Regions from separate parts of the Paenibacillus riograndensis SBR5 genome, predicted to be linked through region 2. Evidence: riboswitches for the same ligand, from Rfam matches in the RefSeq annotation. Region 2 holds a riboswitch; the other holds the start of a gene.
What was found. A riboswitch is a leader RNA that binds a small molecule or an ion and turns the genes downstream of it on or off. The one in region 2 is predicted to bind S-adenosylmethionine.
Positions count from the first base shown of each region.

Region 1: it holds a riboswitch for S-adenosylmethionine, as region 2 does, so the genes downstream of both, PRIO_RS27825 (methionine ABC transporter ATP-binding protein) here and metA (homoserine O-acetyltransferase MetA) in region 2, are expected to answer to the same signal.

Region 1 covers NZ_LN831776.1:6,568,095-6,576,207, reverse strand. The annotation lists gene PRIO_RS27835 (UbiD family decarboxylase) at 1-352, shown strand, start outside; gene PRIO_RS27830 (Cthe_2314 family HEPN domain-containing protein) at 365-1,111, shown strand; SAM riboswitch class I at 1,201-1,343, shown strand; gene PRIO_RS27825 (methionine ABC transporter ATP-binding protein) at 1,443-2,459, shown strand; gene PRIO_RS27820 (methionine ABC transporter permease) at 2,459-3,127, shown strand; gene PRIO_RS27815 (MetQ/NlpA family ABC transporter substrate-binding protein) at 3,187-4,065, shown strand; gene PRIO_RS27810 (NifU family protein) at 4,275-4,523, opposite strand; gene PRIO_RS27805 (YuzB family protein) at 4,606-4,860, shown strand; gene PRIO_RS27800 (NAD(P)/FAD-dependent oxidoreductase) at 4,876-5,937, opposite strand; gene mqnE (aminofutalosine synthase MqnE) at 6,008-7,114, opposite strand; gene PRIO_RS27790 (HesB/IscA family protein) at 7,452-7,811, shown strand.
Region 2 covers NZ_LN831776.1:2,566,967-2,575,079, forward strand. The annotation lists gene PRIO_RS10375 (1-phosphofructokinase family hexose kinase) at 1-17, shown strand, start outside; gene corA (magnesium/cobalt transporter CorA) at 88-1,023, opposite strand; SAM riboswitch class I at 1,449-1,587, shown strand; gene metA (homoserine O-acetyltransferase MetA) at 1,675-2,604, shown strand; gene PRIO_RS10390 (aminotransferase class I/II-fold pyridoxal phosphate-dependent enzyme) at 2,644-3,843, shown strand; gene mqnC (cyclic dehypoxanthinyl futalosine synthase) at 4,032-5,168, shown strand; gene PRIO_RS10400 (bifunctional 2',3'-cyclic-nucleotide 2'-phosphodiesterase/3'-nucleotidase) at 5,451-8,113, shown strand, end outside.

The sequences.
Region 1 (8,113 bases), 3.9 Mb from region 2:
CCGGGGATGTTTGGCTGTTTCCGGTGCATCCTATGAAGAAGATCCTGAGCTTCCTTCCCGGCTAATCGCAGCTCTGCGTGCACAGGAAACAGCCTGGCCGCTGGTGTTTGTAGTGGATAATGCCCCGGATACGGTGCGCACGCAAACTTCATTCCTGTGGACGGTGTTCACGAGGTTCGATCCGGCCAGTGATATCTACGCCGAATACGAGATCAAAAGCCATCATATCGGCTATAAGCTGCCCCTTGTGATCGATGCCCGGATGAAGCGGGATTACCCCGAGGAACTGGTTCCGCGCGAGGATATTGTCCAGCGGGTCGACCGCAACTGGAACAGCTATTTCCCACACTGAGGAGGATGCAGGATGCTGCGGATATTACTCGGAGAACCGCCCCGCGAGAACAGCGGTATGCTGGCTGAAGCCATGGACAATATGGCGAAGGTGGCATCCATGCTGCGCAGGGAGATGAACACCCATGAAGACCCGGATCATGAATCCCGCAAGCTGGAAATCTGGACGCGCGGGCTGATCTCTTCCTTGGACGAGCTGGAGCAAAGCTGGTTCGCGGCTGCTTTTTTCCGCAAATCCGTTGTAGCGGGTTATATGGATGATATGTCTCCCAAGGAGCAGGGGGAATATGCGCGTTATGTTTATTTTTATAAAAATGGCTTCATTCGTGTATTCTCACTGCTGGACAAGCTGGGTACGGTTCTTAACAGTCTGTATGACCTGAATACCAGCAAAGTCAAAGTCCATTTCTCCTATTTCACTGTACTGCGCCAGTTTCAGCTGCATGAGAAGCATACAGCCTTCGCCGGCGAACTGGAGACGATCAAGAACGCCTACCGTGAACCGCTCGAAAATCTGCGCAAACGCCGCAACGCCGAGATTCATTACATGAACGCCGAAATGCAGGATGATCTGTGGCAGCGGCATCAGGGCCTCCATGACAAAATTCATCTGGAGGATCTGGACAGCCATCTGGAGGATTTGAAGCAGAGTCTGGAAATGGTCTGCAAATCCTTGGCAGCTTCCTTCAGGTACAGCAATGAGCAGTGGCACAAGGGCAAAATTGCGGCAAACCTAAAGAGAGGCCATCATCCCCAGTAAAAAGTTCCCTTTGACAAAAAACCTGAAAATTACTATACTTGAGCTTGCATTAGCATCTTACATGCTTCGGCAGCTAACTTCATAATCAACTCTTATCGAGAGCGGCGGAGGGATAGGCCCGATGAAGCCCGGCAACCGATTTGTATGGAATGCGTTACATGGTATTCTGTACAAATGTCATGGTGCTAATTCCTACAATGCCGTACAGGTTACGGTCGTTGGCAGATGAGAAGGCAGGGTTAATACAATCACGGGGCCTCTTGCGATCTGCAATCGATCGTAGGAGGTCTTTTTAGTTTTTATAAGGGTTACTTGGGGGAGGATTACTAGTTTGATAGAGCTGAAAGGTTTGACCAAAGTATACGGAAAAGGCAGCAAGGCTGCAATGGCGCTTTCGGGTCTTAACCTGTCGATTAAAAAGGGTGAGATCTTTGGGGTGATTGGCCACTCCGGCGCCGGCAAAAGCACACTGATCCGCTGCATCAATCTGCTGGAGCGCCCTACCGAAGGCGAAGTTTGGGTGGATGGAGTGGAATTAACCTCACTGAGCCAGGGACAGCTGCAGGAACAGCGGCGCAAGATCGGCATGATCTTTCAGCATTTTAATCTGCTGTCTTCTGCAACGGTGTACGACAACATTGCTTTTCCGCTCCGCCTGGCTGGTACGCCGAAGGCGCAGATTGAACGCAAGGTGCTGGAACTGCTTGCGCTTGTGGGACTGGAAGAGCACAGCCGCAAATATCCGGCGCAGCTCTCCGGCGGTCAAAAGCAGCGTGTCGGTGTAGCACGGGCGCTGGCCAGCGACCCCGATGTGCTGCTCTGCGATGAAGCCACCTCGGCGCTGGACCCGCAGACAACCGACTCCATTCTCCGGCTGCTGCTGGACATTAACCGGAAGTTTCATCTGACCATTGTGCTCATTACCCACGAAATGCATGTGATTCAGAGCATTTGCGACCGGGTAGCGGTGATCCATGGCGGGGGAATTGTGGAGCAGGGGGAAGTGGCAGATGTATTCCTGAAGCCCCAACATGAAGTGACGAAAGATTTCATCCGCAGTGAGAACCAGCATGAAGGGCCGCTCCGTGTTGCCCTGGAGGCAGTGCATGATAAGTACAGCAAATCCGTCAAAATCACTTTTCTTGGACAAAAGACATATGAATCTACCTTATCCCATGTGGTTCGTGGAACAGGTGTAGACTTTGCCATCCTCCAGGGGACGATTTCAACGATCAAAGATGTGCCTTACGGCCAATTGCTTGTTCGCTTTGAAGGAAGCGCGCAAGCCGTCGAGGCGACCCTTGCCGAACTGGCGGCACAAGGTCTTGATGTGGAGGTGTTCGCCTGATGGGCGGCTTGAACTTTAACGAGATTAACTGGGAAGAAATGCTGGATGCGGGTATAGCTACCCTTCGAATGTTGGCTTATTCCGGAATTTTCACAATTATTCTTGGTTTACCACTCGGAATTGTGTTATATTTATGGGGCAGATCAAATCACTTTATAATCAGGTCAATTTACTCGGTATTATCATTCGTTGTAAATATTCTGCGGTCTGTGCCTTTTATCATCCTGATGGTCGCCTTGATTCCTCTGAGCAAGTCCATTATGGGGACTTCAATTGGCGTATTGGGGACGATTCCGGCGCTGGTGATCGGCGCGGCTCCGTTTTTTGCCAGACTGGTGGAGACGGCACTGCGTGAGGTTGACCGGGGTGTGATCGAAGCGGCGCAGGGAATGGGAGCCTCTACAGGCCAAATCGTTTGGCGTGTGCTTCTGCCCGAGGCCCGTCCAGGCCTGCTGGCCGGAGTGACGATTACGATTGTTACCTTGGTCTCTTACACAGCGATGTCAGGAATGATCGGCGGCGGAGGCCTGGGGGACCTGGCTATCCGTTACGGGTATTACCGTTATGAGAAGGAAGTTATGATTATCTCCGTGGCACTGATGGTTATTCTGGTGCAGCTGCTGCAAATGGCCGGCGACCGGCTGGTACAACATTTTACCCGGAAATAAGGCAGTTTCATATAGAGCCTTATTCATACAAAAATAATGAGATGGAGGGGGATTTACAAATGAAAAAAGTATTGCTCACATTCTTCAGTTTGACCTTGGTATTGGTGCTGGCAGCTTGCGGCAACAACAATAAAACCAATAACGCTGCAAATTCTGCGGCTACGAACGCTCCGGCTGCGGATGCTTCCGCAGAGCCCACCACTGAACCTTCTGCAGAACCGGTAACCCTGGTAGTTGGCGCATCGCCAAAACCGCATGCAGAAATTCTGAAGGCTATTGCTCCGCTTCTGGAGAAACAGGGCATCAAGCTGGAAATCAAGGAATTTACCGACTACATTCTGCCGAATACGCAGCTGGCCGAGAAAGAACTGGATGCGAACTTCTTCCAGCACAAGCCTTATCTGGATGATCAGAATAAGCAAAACGGCACGAGCCTCGTATCCGTAACAGCGGTTCACGTAGAACCTTTCGGTGCTTACTCCAAAAAAATTAAATCGATCGACGAGCTGGCTGACGGTGCAAAAGTAGCGATTCCGAACGATGCCACCAACGGTGGCCGCGCGCTGATCCTCCTGGCCAAAAATGGCCTGATTAAGCTGAAGGACGATACGAATATTACCTCAACTACAGCCGATATCACGGAGAATCCGAAGAATCTCAAAATTGTAGAGCTTGAAGCCGCTATGCTGCCCCGCCAGCTGGATGAAGTAGATCTTGCCCTGATCAACACCAACTATGCCCTGGAAGCGAAGCTGGTTCCAACCAAGGACGCATTGTTCATCGAAGGAACCGATTCTCCTTACGCCAATCTGCTGGTAGCGCGTCCTGACAACAAGGACTCCGATGCCATTCAGAAGCTGGCTGCAGCTCTGACTTCCCCGGAAGCCAAAGCCTTTATTGAAAAAGAATACCAAGGCTCGATCATTCCGGCATTCTAAGTTGATTTCTTGAGCTGAACATTTATAAATTAAAGACCAGAGGTATCCGTTAGCCATGAAGGCAACGGAGCACTTCTGGTCTTTTTGCAGATTCAGATTTATTCCGGCGGCTGCACCCGCACACTAGGTTGATCCCGAATGTGAAATCCACTATAATAGAAAAAATCCCGGCCTTCTTCATCCGAGGCCGGGATTGTTATACAACGGGATTAGAATACTTGAATAACTTCTTCTACGCCTTCTACTTCTTCAAGGAGGGCGCGTTCGATCCCGGCTTTAAGCGTGATCGTGGAGCTTGGGCAGCTGCCGCAGGCACCCATAAGCTTCAGCTTAACAATGCCGTCTTCTACATCGATCAGTTCGACGTCGCCGCCATCGCGCTGCAGGAACGGACGAAGTTTATCGAGCACTTCCAGTACTTCATCATACATGGTGGTGCTTTGCAGATTCTCACTCATTTCTCAATCACTCCTTTCGTATGCTTATTATAGTACAAAAAGTTAAAAAATAAAATGGTTCACACAGAATAAGGAGAACATCATGAGACCACTTATTGAATTTTGTGCCAGCAATATCGGACACGGCACAGAACCGCTCAAGCGCAAGCTGGAACTCAATCCCGAATACGATGTCATTGAATATGGCTGTCTGAACAATTGCGGACAATGCTATCTGCAGCCGTTCGCCATGCTTGACGGTGAGATCATTGAAGCGGAAACACCGGAAGAGCTTGAAGCGGCCATAGAGGCTGCAATAAAAGAACAAGAAGCCTGGGACAATCTTGAGATCGATTAGTCCCAGGCTCATATTTTAGCCAAAATGCCGTTTGGACATCCAGAGCACACCGCTTTTCAGCAAGCGGGGAACCCGCCCCATGACAGAGCGGCGGCCCATCAAGCCAAAACCGGCATTTTTGCCCAGAGAGCCAAGGGTGCCCTTCAGCTTGATTTTGTGCAGCTTCGGCGTTTCATCACGCCACAGGGCTTGCATGATCTGCGCCACCTGTTCACCCTGCGCTCCGGCCGCCTGCGCGCTTGGCGCGAAGGGAAGGCTGGCACAGTCCCCGATCACATAGACCTCGGGATAATCCGCCACATTGTAGTAAGGCTCTACAATAATTCGTCCGCCCCGGTCTTTCGGCAGCTCAAGCTGCTGCACGACCTCCACCGGCTGGATGCCGGCGGTCCATACGGTCACATCACCGGGAATAGCCTGGGTGCCATTGAAGATGGCATCTTTTTCGACATGGGATACGGAGATATGACCCAGTGTCTCCACATGGTGCTCACTGAACCACTCTTCCACATACTGCGACAGCTTTGCCGGAAAAGAGGACAGCACACGTTCTCCACGGTCCAGAATAGAGATGTTTAGATCCGGCCGGCTTTCCCGCAGCTCTGCAGCAATCTCCACTCCGCTAAGTCCTCCGCCTACAATATTGACAGTTCCGTAAGGCCTCACATCATTCAGGCGCCGGTAAGTCTCGCGTGTACTGGAGAAGCTCTGAATGCTGCAGGTATGCTCTTCTGCGCCTGGAACATTATGATAATTATCCGTACAGCCGAGAGCAATGGCCAATATGTCGTAAGACATGGGCTCTCCCGTCTTCAAAAAGATCATCCGGCTCTCCAGATCGATGGAGCCTACCTCGCCGTAACGTACAGTAAGACGCGGGTGCACCGGAAACTGGATGCGCAAGTGATAATCGGTGACGGTGCCCGCAGCGAGTGCGTAGTATTCTGTCTTGATTCCCTGGTAAGGCATACGGTCCACTAAAACAATTTCCACATCGTGGGGCAGATGGTTGTCGAGTAATTTTTGAATGAGGGCAAGGCCGCCGTAGCCGCCGCCCAAGACGAGTAATGTTCTCATGACATCGTCCTTTCGAATATGGCTCAGTTATGGTCATTGCAGCAGCTGCCGGAGGAACGCCGGCTTGCAGTTATTCGTATACCTTAATTTCGTTATAAAACGTGTCCCGCTCTACCGGAATCTTTCCGGCACCTTTTACCAGCCAGATTAGCTCTTCACGGGTCAGTCCCTCTGGAGTCAGGGCTCCGGCCGCATGGCTGATGCGTTCCTTCAGAATCGTACCATGTACATCCGAGGCGCCGAAGCTGAGTGCGACCTGGGTAAGCTGTGGCCCGATATTAATGAAGTAGGCCTTAATATGGTCGAAATTATCCAGCATTAAACGGCTGATCGCAATTGTTTTGAGATCCTCATAAGCCGAGTTGCGGCGCATAATGCCGGCATTCTTGTTTTTGGGCTGCATAGACAATGGGATGAACACCATGAAACCGTTCGTTTCATCCTGCAGGTCGCGGATCTGCAGCATATGGCGCACGCGGTCCTCATGCGATTCAATCGATCCGTACAGCATTGTGGTATGAGTCTTCATCCCAAGCTGGTGTGCGGTCCGGTGAACTTCCAGATATTCCTCTACATTGGCTTTGTTGACACGCATTTTTTTCCGGTATTGGTCGGACAGAATTTCTGCCCCGCCGCCAGTAAGAGACTGAAGTCCGGCAGCACGCAGCTCCTCCAGCACTTCGCGGATGCTCAGTCCGCTAATCCGTGTAAAGAAGTCAATCTCCGCCGCTGTGTACGCCTTCAAAGTCACCTGAGGGAACGCTTCGTTCAAGGCCTTGAGCGAATCAACATAATATTGAAAGGGCACCTTATCATTATGGCCGCCGACAATATGGAACTCGCGCACTCCGGGATGGATGTGCTGTTCGACATATTGCACCATTTCCTGACCGGAAAGGGTATAGGCGCCTTCTTCACCGTCATCTTTGCGGAAATTGCAGAATGCGCAGTGTGCTTCGCAGACATTGGTGAAATATAGGCTCATATTTTCGATAAAATATACCTTGTTGCCGTTCTTCCGCTGATTCACCTCATTTGCCAACTGGCCGATGGTTAGCAAATCGTTGCTTCCATATAAATAAACGCCATCTTCCAAATTTAATCTTTCTCCGCCGCGAACCTTGTCGATAATGTTCGCCATTCTGGCATCGGTCTGGGGTGTTATAAGAGTAGACATATAATTTCCTCCTGAAGGTTTTGGCGAAGCAAGCGCATCGCAGAATCATTCCCGAAACAAACTTAGGGAGTAGCCGTCCATTACAAAAAGCTGCGATGTTAGCTGACTGCGTGACAATTTTCCGAATTTTCGCATATCGCTTTACCTATTATAAACCTCTCACAAGGGGGGAGCAACCGCTGAGAGAAGATGGATTTGCATGTTTAACTGTGCCGCTCAGGTGCAGTTTGGACTTGAGGGCAGGGGAATAGTGGAGTATACTTATTTTTATATAGACAGTTACTTTTGGCCGGGCAGGCTGTAGAATACAGAATAATTTTTCAGGAGGTTAGAGACTATGATTACAATCAGTGAAGCAGCAGCAGGACAACTCAAGACCATGCTGGCTGAACAGGAAATCCCGAATATGTTCCTTCGTCTTGGTGTAACTGAAGGCGGCTGCAGCGGTTTCTCCTACGCTATGGGCTTCGACGACAACGAAACTGACCAGGACGTCTATATGGATGTGCAGGGCATGAAGGTTGTCGTTAGCAAAGATGATATCCGTTACCTGAACGGCCTCGAGATCGACTTCGAGGAATCCGGCATGACCGGCGGTTTCACCATCAATAATCCGAACGCTACCGCTACCTGCGGCTGCGGCTCAAGCTTCCGTACGAAGGACGATGCCGGCAAGCCTGCGGCTGAGCCTTGCTAAACCCCGGCTGAATGTATTTGCTGCTCTCTAGCTGTAGCCGATGATTGATACAGACGGATATAAGCGAAGGATTCGTGGCTCAGCGCTGCGGATTGAGGGATTGAGGCTAAACATTTTGGTGTAGCGGAATTACTCGGATGGTGGCGCTGAAACTGAACTAAGCTATAGAGTTAAGTGGAATTTCTCCCACTAATCCGAGACTTTTGACTGCTGTGCCCTCATTAGGTGGAATAAGTACAACTAAAATGGCCCATTTAGGCGGTATCAGCTAAGTTCCTCCGAAATAAGTGGAGAAAATCCCA
Region 2 (8,113 bases):
CAGAGTTCCTGAAATAAACCAAAAAGACGAAGGTTTCCTTGCCCGCGGGCAGTGAAGCCTTCGTCCTGCTTATTCGTCCATTGATGTTCATAGCCAATCCTTTTTGCGGAAAACAACCAGCATGCCGCAGCCGAGCGTTACCATGACAGCAATAACTCCATAATAGCCGTATTGGGAATGGGTCTCGGGAATGTTATCAAAGTTCATCCCATAAATACCGGTAATCACGGTAAGCGGCATGAATATTGTGGTGATCGCGGTGAACACTCTCATGATCTCATTGGCACGGTTGGCGATACTGGATTGATAGGCTTCACGTAAGTTCCCCATGAGATCGCGGTACGTTTCAAACGTTTCAGAGATCTTGACCGCATTTTCATAAATATCGCTGAAATACTTCTGCAGCTGATCATCGATCAGGCGGAGGTCCTTTTTGTTAAGGGTGTTGATAACTTCCTTCTGTGGCCCCAGCATCTTCTTCAGCCAGAGAATTTCACTGCGCAGACCAATGATTTCGCTCAGATGCGATTTCTTGGTATGCATCAGGATATCCTCTTCCAGCTTCTCAATCCGGGCTTCAATCCGGTCGCCGACGGAGAAATAATTGTCTACGACAAGGTCGATCAGCAGATACAGGAAACGGTCAGGCTCGCTGACCTCCTGCTCCCACAGAATGGGTTTCAGCACGCGCAGCTCGTGAATTTTTTGCTTGGTTACGGTGATAATGAAATGTCTGCCCAGAAACACGTTGAGTGCACGGAGAAAAATCTCTTCATCATCAAAACGGATGCTGTTGACTACAATAAAATAATGGCTCTCGTAAATTTCCAGCTTCGGGCGCTGATCCTCTTCGCTGAGGCAGTCCTCCACAGCCAAATCATGCAGATTGTATAAGGGCTGAAGCAGCTCCAGATCCTCAACATCCGCATCAATCCAATAAAATCCCTCAGTTGGGGCAGTCAATGTTTCTTCAATGTCATCTACAGGCGTAAAAACCCCTGCGTTTACCAGCCGGATTTTCATCTGATCCACTCCTCTTGACCCTGGTCTTCTCCAGGGCCTGTGCTAAATTAAGGCACAGGGAAAAATCAGCTTGGCCGGTGGTACAGTCAATGTATAAGGCCAGATGACGGTTCGAGGGCATGAAGAAGAAATGCTCCCGCCGCCGGCAAGCTGATGTTAATCCTGTGTGGTTGTTCTTTCTGGACGCTTAACTGCGAACTCGGGTCGCCTTCCATTCTTCTCTCACCTCTTCTTTTCGTCAGGTAGGGGCTGTGAAACCCTTGTCTAGTATAACCCCCGGGTATGGGTCTTTCAAGCTAAATTCTTGTCGCTTTTCGGACCAATAGCATTGTATGGACTTGACGAAAAGGAGGTTCATGATTTAAAGTAAATTTTAAGAAAAGCATTTAACGTTATGTGACTTTTTCTCAATTGAATACAGCGAAATCTTATCAAGAGCAGGTGGAGGGACTAGCCCGATGAAACCCGGCAACCGGCGTGTGAACGCACGGTGCTAATTCTTGCGGAAACTTTGTATGGGAAGCCTGTCCGGCTGCCCGGTACAAGTTCTCTGGCAGATGAGAGAGGCGCATATGACTGCAGATATATGACCTTTCTCACATGAGAAAGGTCATTTTTACATTGACATCAAAGAAGGAGTGGAAACCAGAAATGCCGATAAAAATTCCCGACAGCCTGCCGGCCAAAGAAGTATTGTCCGGAGAAAATATTTTTGTAATGGATGAAAGCCAGGCCTTCCACCAGGACATCCGCCCGCTGCGCATCGCGATCCTGAACTTAATGCCTACAAAGGAAACGACAGAAACGCAGCTGCTGCGTCTGGTCGGGAATTCACCGCTTCAAGTGGATGTTGTGCTGCTGCACCCAAGCTCCCATACCTCGAAGAACACTTCGGCGGAGCATTTGAAGAGTTTTTACAAAACCTTTGACGAGATCAGCGACCGCCGCTTTGACGGGCTGATCATCACCGGCGCTCCGGTGGAGCAGCTCGAATTTGAAGACGTGAATTATTGGGAAGAACTGAAAGTGATCTTCGAATGGAGCAAGCATAACGTGACCTCGACCATGCATATCTGTTGGGCGGCACAGGCAGGACTCTATCATCACTTTGGCGTGCGCAAGGTGAATCTGGACGAGAAATGCTTCGGCGTGTTCCCGCATACCGTGAGTCAGAATAATGTAAAGCTCATGCGCGGCTTTGACGAGGTGTTCCATGTTCCGCATTCCCGGCACACGGATGTCTCGCGTGAAGATATCCTGGCCAATCCCGAACTGCAGATTCTGGCCGAATCGGAAGAAGCCGGGGTGTATCTGGTTTCGACGCTTGACGGCAAGCAGATTTTTGTGACAGGGCATTCCGAATATGATCCGTTTTCGTTAAAGTGGGAATATGACCGGGATATCGCCAAAGGAATGGATATTGCGATTCCGAAGCATTACTATCCTCAGGATGATCCGCTGCGGACACCGCCGGCAGTCTGGCGTGCCCATGCCAACTTATTATTCTCTAATTGGCTCAATTACTATGTATACCAGGAGACTCCTTACGATATAGACCAGGCGGATTATTTAGTATTCTAAATATATAGAAGAGAACACCACACTTAGGAGGCAGCAGCAATGGATGAAAAACTGAGGATTGAGAGCAGATTGGCGCAGATAGGTTCACAGGAGGACCCGGCTACGGGGGCAATTAATTATCCGATTTACAATGCGACGGCATTCCGTCATCCCAGACTTGGGCAGAGCACGGGGTTTGATTATATCCGTACCAAGAATCCTACCCGCTCGGTGCTGGAAGAAGCTGTGGCAGAGCTTGAGTCCGGGGATGCTGCCTTTGCCTGCAGCTCCGGGATGGCTGCGCTGACAACCGTGTTTGCCTTATTTGGACAAGGGGATCATTTAGTGGTTTCGCTGGACCTGTACGGCGGGACCTACCGTCTGCTTGAACGGATTCTCTCCAAATACGGCATAAGCGCCTCTTATGTGGATACGAACGATCTGGACGGCCTGGAGGCTTCACGGCGTCCGAATACCAAGGCTGTTTTTATCGAAACGCCTACCAATCCGCTGATGATGATCACGGATATAGAAGCTGTCTGTACATGGTCCCGCCGCCATGGGCTGCTTACGATTGTGGACAATACGCTGCTGACGCCTTTTTTCCAGCGGCCGCTGGAGCTGGGGGCGGATATCATCGTCCATAGCGCGACCAAATATTTGGGAGGGCATAACGATGTGCTTGCCGGACTGATCGTAACCAAAGGCACCGAACTGTCTGCGGAAATGGCCATTCTGCACAATTCCCTGGGCGCAGTGCTTGCGCCGAATGACAGCTACCAGCTGATGAAGGGCATGAAGACACTCGCGCTGCGCATGGAACGGCATGAGAGCAATGCGCTGGCGCTGGCCCGCTATCTGCTGGAGCATCCGGCAATCGCTGAGGTCTTTCATCCGGGGCTTCCTGACCATCCGGGGTATGACATCCAGAAACGCCAGTCCTCGGGCAACACCGGAATCTTCTCCTTCAAGGTAAAAGATGCCGGATATGTCGAGCCGCTGCTGCGCCATATCCGCCTGATTGCCTTCGCCGAAAGCCTCGGCGGGGTGGAGTCGCTGATGACCTATCCGGCGGTGCAGACCCATGCAGACATCCCGGTGGAGATCCGCGACGCTGTCGGTGTGGATGACCGCCTGCTGCGTTTCTCCGTCGGGATTGAGCATGCGGATGATTTGATTGCCGATCTCGGACAGGCGCTGGAAGCGGCCCGGACCGAGCTGGAAGAGGCATCTGCCGGCACAGCATCGGCAGCAGAATAATAAGCTTAACAGCGGCGCCCCACCCGGGCGCCGCTGTTTTTTTGACAACAAAGATATATTGGGGTCGCAGCAAAGGTTTCTCAAGGCGTCCGGATTGTGATACGATGGAAGAACGAGCTTATTCAAATGTTGTACAAATTTAATTCATCCATTTTATAGTATAGGCGTAAAAAAGGAGGCTGCGAACGATGAGCGCGATTGATCTGATTCTGGACAAAACGCTGAAGGGCGAACGGCTCGGGCTGGAGGATACGGTCCGGTTGTTTGAAAGCAACGAAATTGAAAAAATGGGCGCTGCCGCTGACATTATCATGAAACGCTGGCACCCCGACCCGCTGGCTACATTCGTTATTGGCCGCAATATCAACTATACGAATGTATGTGATGTGTACTGCCGTTTCTGTGCCTTTTACCGCAGACCGGGCTCTGAGGAAGGATATGTGCTGCCCGACGAGACGATTTTTCAGAAAATCCAGGAAACCATTGATGTGAATGGTACAGAAATTCTCATGCAAGGCGGAACCAACCCCAATCTGCCATTTAGCTATTATACGGATTTACTGCGTGGAATTAAGCAGCGTTTCCCGGAGATCACCATGCATTCCTTCTCCCCTGCGGAGATTATGAAAATGGTCGAAGTATCCGGTTTGCCGCTGGAGCAGGTGGTCCGCGAGATTCACGCTGCAGGTCTGGATTCCCTTCCCGGAGGTGGTGCAGAAATTCTCGATGACCGGACCCGCCGCAAAATCAGCCGTCTCAAAGGCTCCTGGCGGGAATGGATGGATGTCATGCAGACCGCGCACAAGATCGGCATGAACACCACGGCAACCATGGTTATCGGCCTTGGCGAGAGCATGGAGGAGCGGGCGCTTCATCTGCTGCGGGTCCGTGAGGCCCAGGATGAGTGCATCGCGAACAAATATGACTCCGAAGGGTTCCTGGCGTTTATCTCCTGGACCTTCCAGCCGGATAATACCAACCTGAAGCTGGACAGACAGACCCCGGAAGAATACCTTAAGACCGTGGCTATCAGCCGTCTGGTGCTGGACAACATCAAAAACTTCCAGTCCTCATGGGTTACGATGGGGCCGGAGGTCGGCAAGCTGTCCCTGCAGTATGGCTGCAATGATTTTGGCAGCACCATGATTGAAGAGAATGTAGTATCCTCAGCGGGGGCAACCCATAAGGTCAACATCGAGTCGATCACCCAGATCATTCGTGAAGCAGGCAAAATCCCTGCGCAGCGCAACACGCGTTATGATATTCTGCGGGTGTTCGACGATGCGGATGCGAAGATTGACAATGATTTTGTCATGCAGAACTAATTATTTAATAAAATTCAAAAGATTTATCACTTTATGTGTGAGATTTTTTTGCGGAGTCTATCCTTGTGGAATTCCTCTCTGGGAATTTACAAAGATAGGCTTTTTTTGTGTTATGTAAATTTTCATAGGCATTTTACCCAAAATTAACGGTCGAAATGTGATATTTTACACAACTATTACTTAGATTTAATGCATTTTGCTAGATTCATATTTTTGGGTATGATACAATCTTGCGGTCAGCATAAGTAGGAATACGAAACATATGGGGAGGATATCTGACTTATGGGAGAAAGAAGATGGAACAAGCCGATAGCTTCTATATTGGCGACCACCGTTCTGGCAGCACAAGTGCTGGGCGGAGTTTTTGCAGTTCCGGTTTTGGGAGCGGGCAAGGCAGAAGCCGCAGGCGCTGAAGCAGTTGATCCGGGAACTCCGGGGACAATTAATCTGCGTTTGATGAGCACCACGGATGTTCACACGAATGTATACGGGTGGGACTACTTCAAAAATGCGGTTTCCGCTTCAGTAGGACTGGACCGCACATCAACACTGGTAAAGGAAGCACGAACCGAGCAACCGAACAATCTCCTGCTCGACAACGGTGATTTGATCCAGGGAACTCCGCTCGGGACCTACATGGCGAAGGAATCGGGTTTTGAAGAAAGCGCTGACCAGATTCATCCTCTTATCGCTGCGATGAACGTAATGAAATATGATGCTGCGACATTTGGCAATCATGAATTCAACTATGGATTGAACTATCTGGACCGCACGATCAACGGAAGTGCAGCCGATAAATCAAATACAGATGCGGATTTTCCTTATGTAAATGCGAATATCTATAATGTTTCCGATGGCAAAAATACGTTTGAACCGTATGTTATTATTCCTAAAAAGGTGACCGACAGCCAAGGCAATGAGGTAACGATTGATGTAGGCCTCCTGGGTCTGGTAACTCCGCAAATTATGGATTGGGACAAGGTGAACCTTGAAGGCCGGGTGATCACCAAGGATATTGCTGAAACTGCGGCAAAATTTGTTCCTGAAATGAAGGCGAAAGGCGCCGATGTTGTCATCGCAATGGCCCACACTGGTTTTGATGCCGCAGCGGTTATTGGAGACGGCTCGGAGAATGACATTAATGCTCTGAGCAAGGTTCCAGGCATTGACGCCATCACCTTTTCCCATACGCATAAGGTGTTCCCTACGAACGGGGATGACACCAAATTGGATGCTTCCTTCAAGGATCCAGCTACCAAGAAGCCTTATGATTCCGCTGTGGCCAAGATTGATAATGTCAACGGGCATATCAATGACACTCCGGCAGTTCAAGCGGGTTATGGCGGGGGGAATTTGGGTCTGATCGATTTGAAGATTGTTTCCGACGGCAGCAGTTGGAAAGTGGACAAGGCAGCTTCGAAGGCCTCGACACGCTCCATTGCTGGTGTAGAAGTTGATCCTGCTATTGATGCGGTGGCCGGAGCTGCCCATGCTGCCACAATCGAATATGTAAATCAGCCATTGGGCACAACCATTGCGCCAATGAACAGCTATTTTGCTCTGGTACAGGATGATCCGACCGTTCAGATCGTAACCTATGCCCAGCAGCAGTATGTTTCGAATTTGGTCAATACCGATGCTGCGTTGGCCAAGTATAAAAACCTGCCGATTCTCAGCGTAGGTGCACCGTTCAAAGCGGGACGCAACGGGCCTGAGGAATATACTGAAATCAAAGCAGGCGACCTGACGATTGCCAGTGCAAGTGACCTGTATCTCTATGACAACACACTAAAAGCGATTGTGGTCAAGGGTTCGACTGTGAAGGAATGGGTTGAGATGAGTGCAGGTGCGTTCAACCGCATCAAGCCAGCCATCTCCACTCCACAGCCGCTCTTGAATTCGGCATTCGCTGTCTACAACTTTGATGTCATCGATGGTATCCAATATACAATTGACGTAACCAAAAATGCGAAGTACAAGCCGGATGGAACGGTTAATGATGCTTCTTCCAGCCGTGTGACTTCCATTACCTATGGCAACGAACCTTTGAATCCTGAACAGGACTTCATCGTTGTTACCAATAACTACCGTGCAAGCGGCGGCGGGAACTTCCCGGATGTTAAAGGTGCGCAGATGATTATTGATTCTCAAATGGAAAACCGTCAAGTTCTGATGGATTATATCAGTGCAGCCGGAACAGTGAATCCGACAGCTGACAACAACTGGTCGATCGCTCCAATCCAAGGTAATGTCAACGTGACTTTCACATCTTCTCCAAAGGCTGCGGCTGTTAAACCTGACAATGTTACAGACACAGGAAATAAAGATATCAAAGGGTTTGAAATTTACAATCTCAACCTAAAACAAAACGTTCCAGCTCCAACCGGAGATGTTGAGGTTCACCTACTGGGAATCAATGATTTCCATGGCCAATTGGATACAACTTCCTATGTAGGCAGTGATGCTGTGGGTACTGCTGCAACTCTCGCAGCTTACTTGAAAAATACCCGTTCCCAATATGCCAATTCTCTGCTGTTCCACAACGGTGACTCTGTAGGTGCATCCGCTCCCGTATCCTCGCTGGAACGTGACGAGCCGACGATGGAATGGATGAACCTGATGAAATTCGACGTGGGTTCTCTGGGTAATCATGAATTTGACCAGGGCGTTGAATCCATGAAGACACAGATTTATGGCGGTAAAGATCCAAAGACCATCAATAACACCAGTATCGTTCATAAAGGCGCTGATTTTGACTATATCAATGCCAATGCGATCGACAGCTCCACTGGAGTGCCGATTATCAACCCTTACGTCATCAAAGAAGTGGGCGGCGTAAAAATCGGATTTATCGGTGTGGTTACCAAAGCCACTCCAAGCAAAGTATCTCCAGCCGGCACAGCCGGTGTGAAATTCCTAAGTGCAAGTGAAGAAGTTGAAGCGAT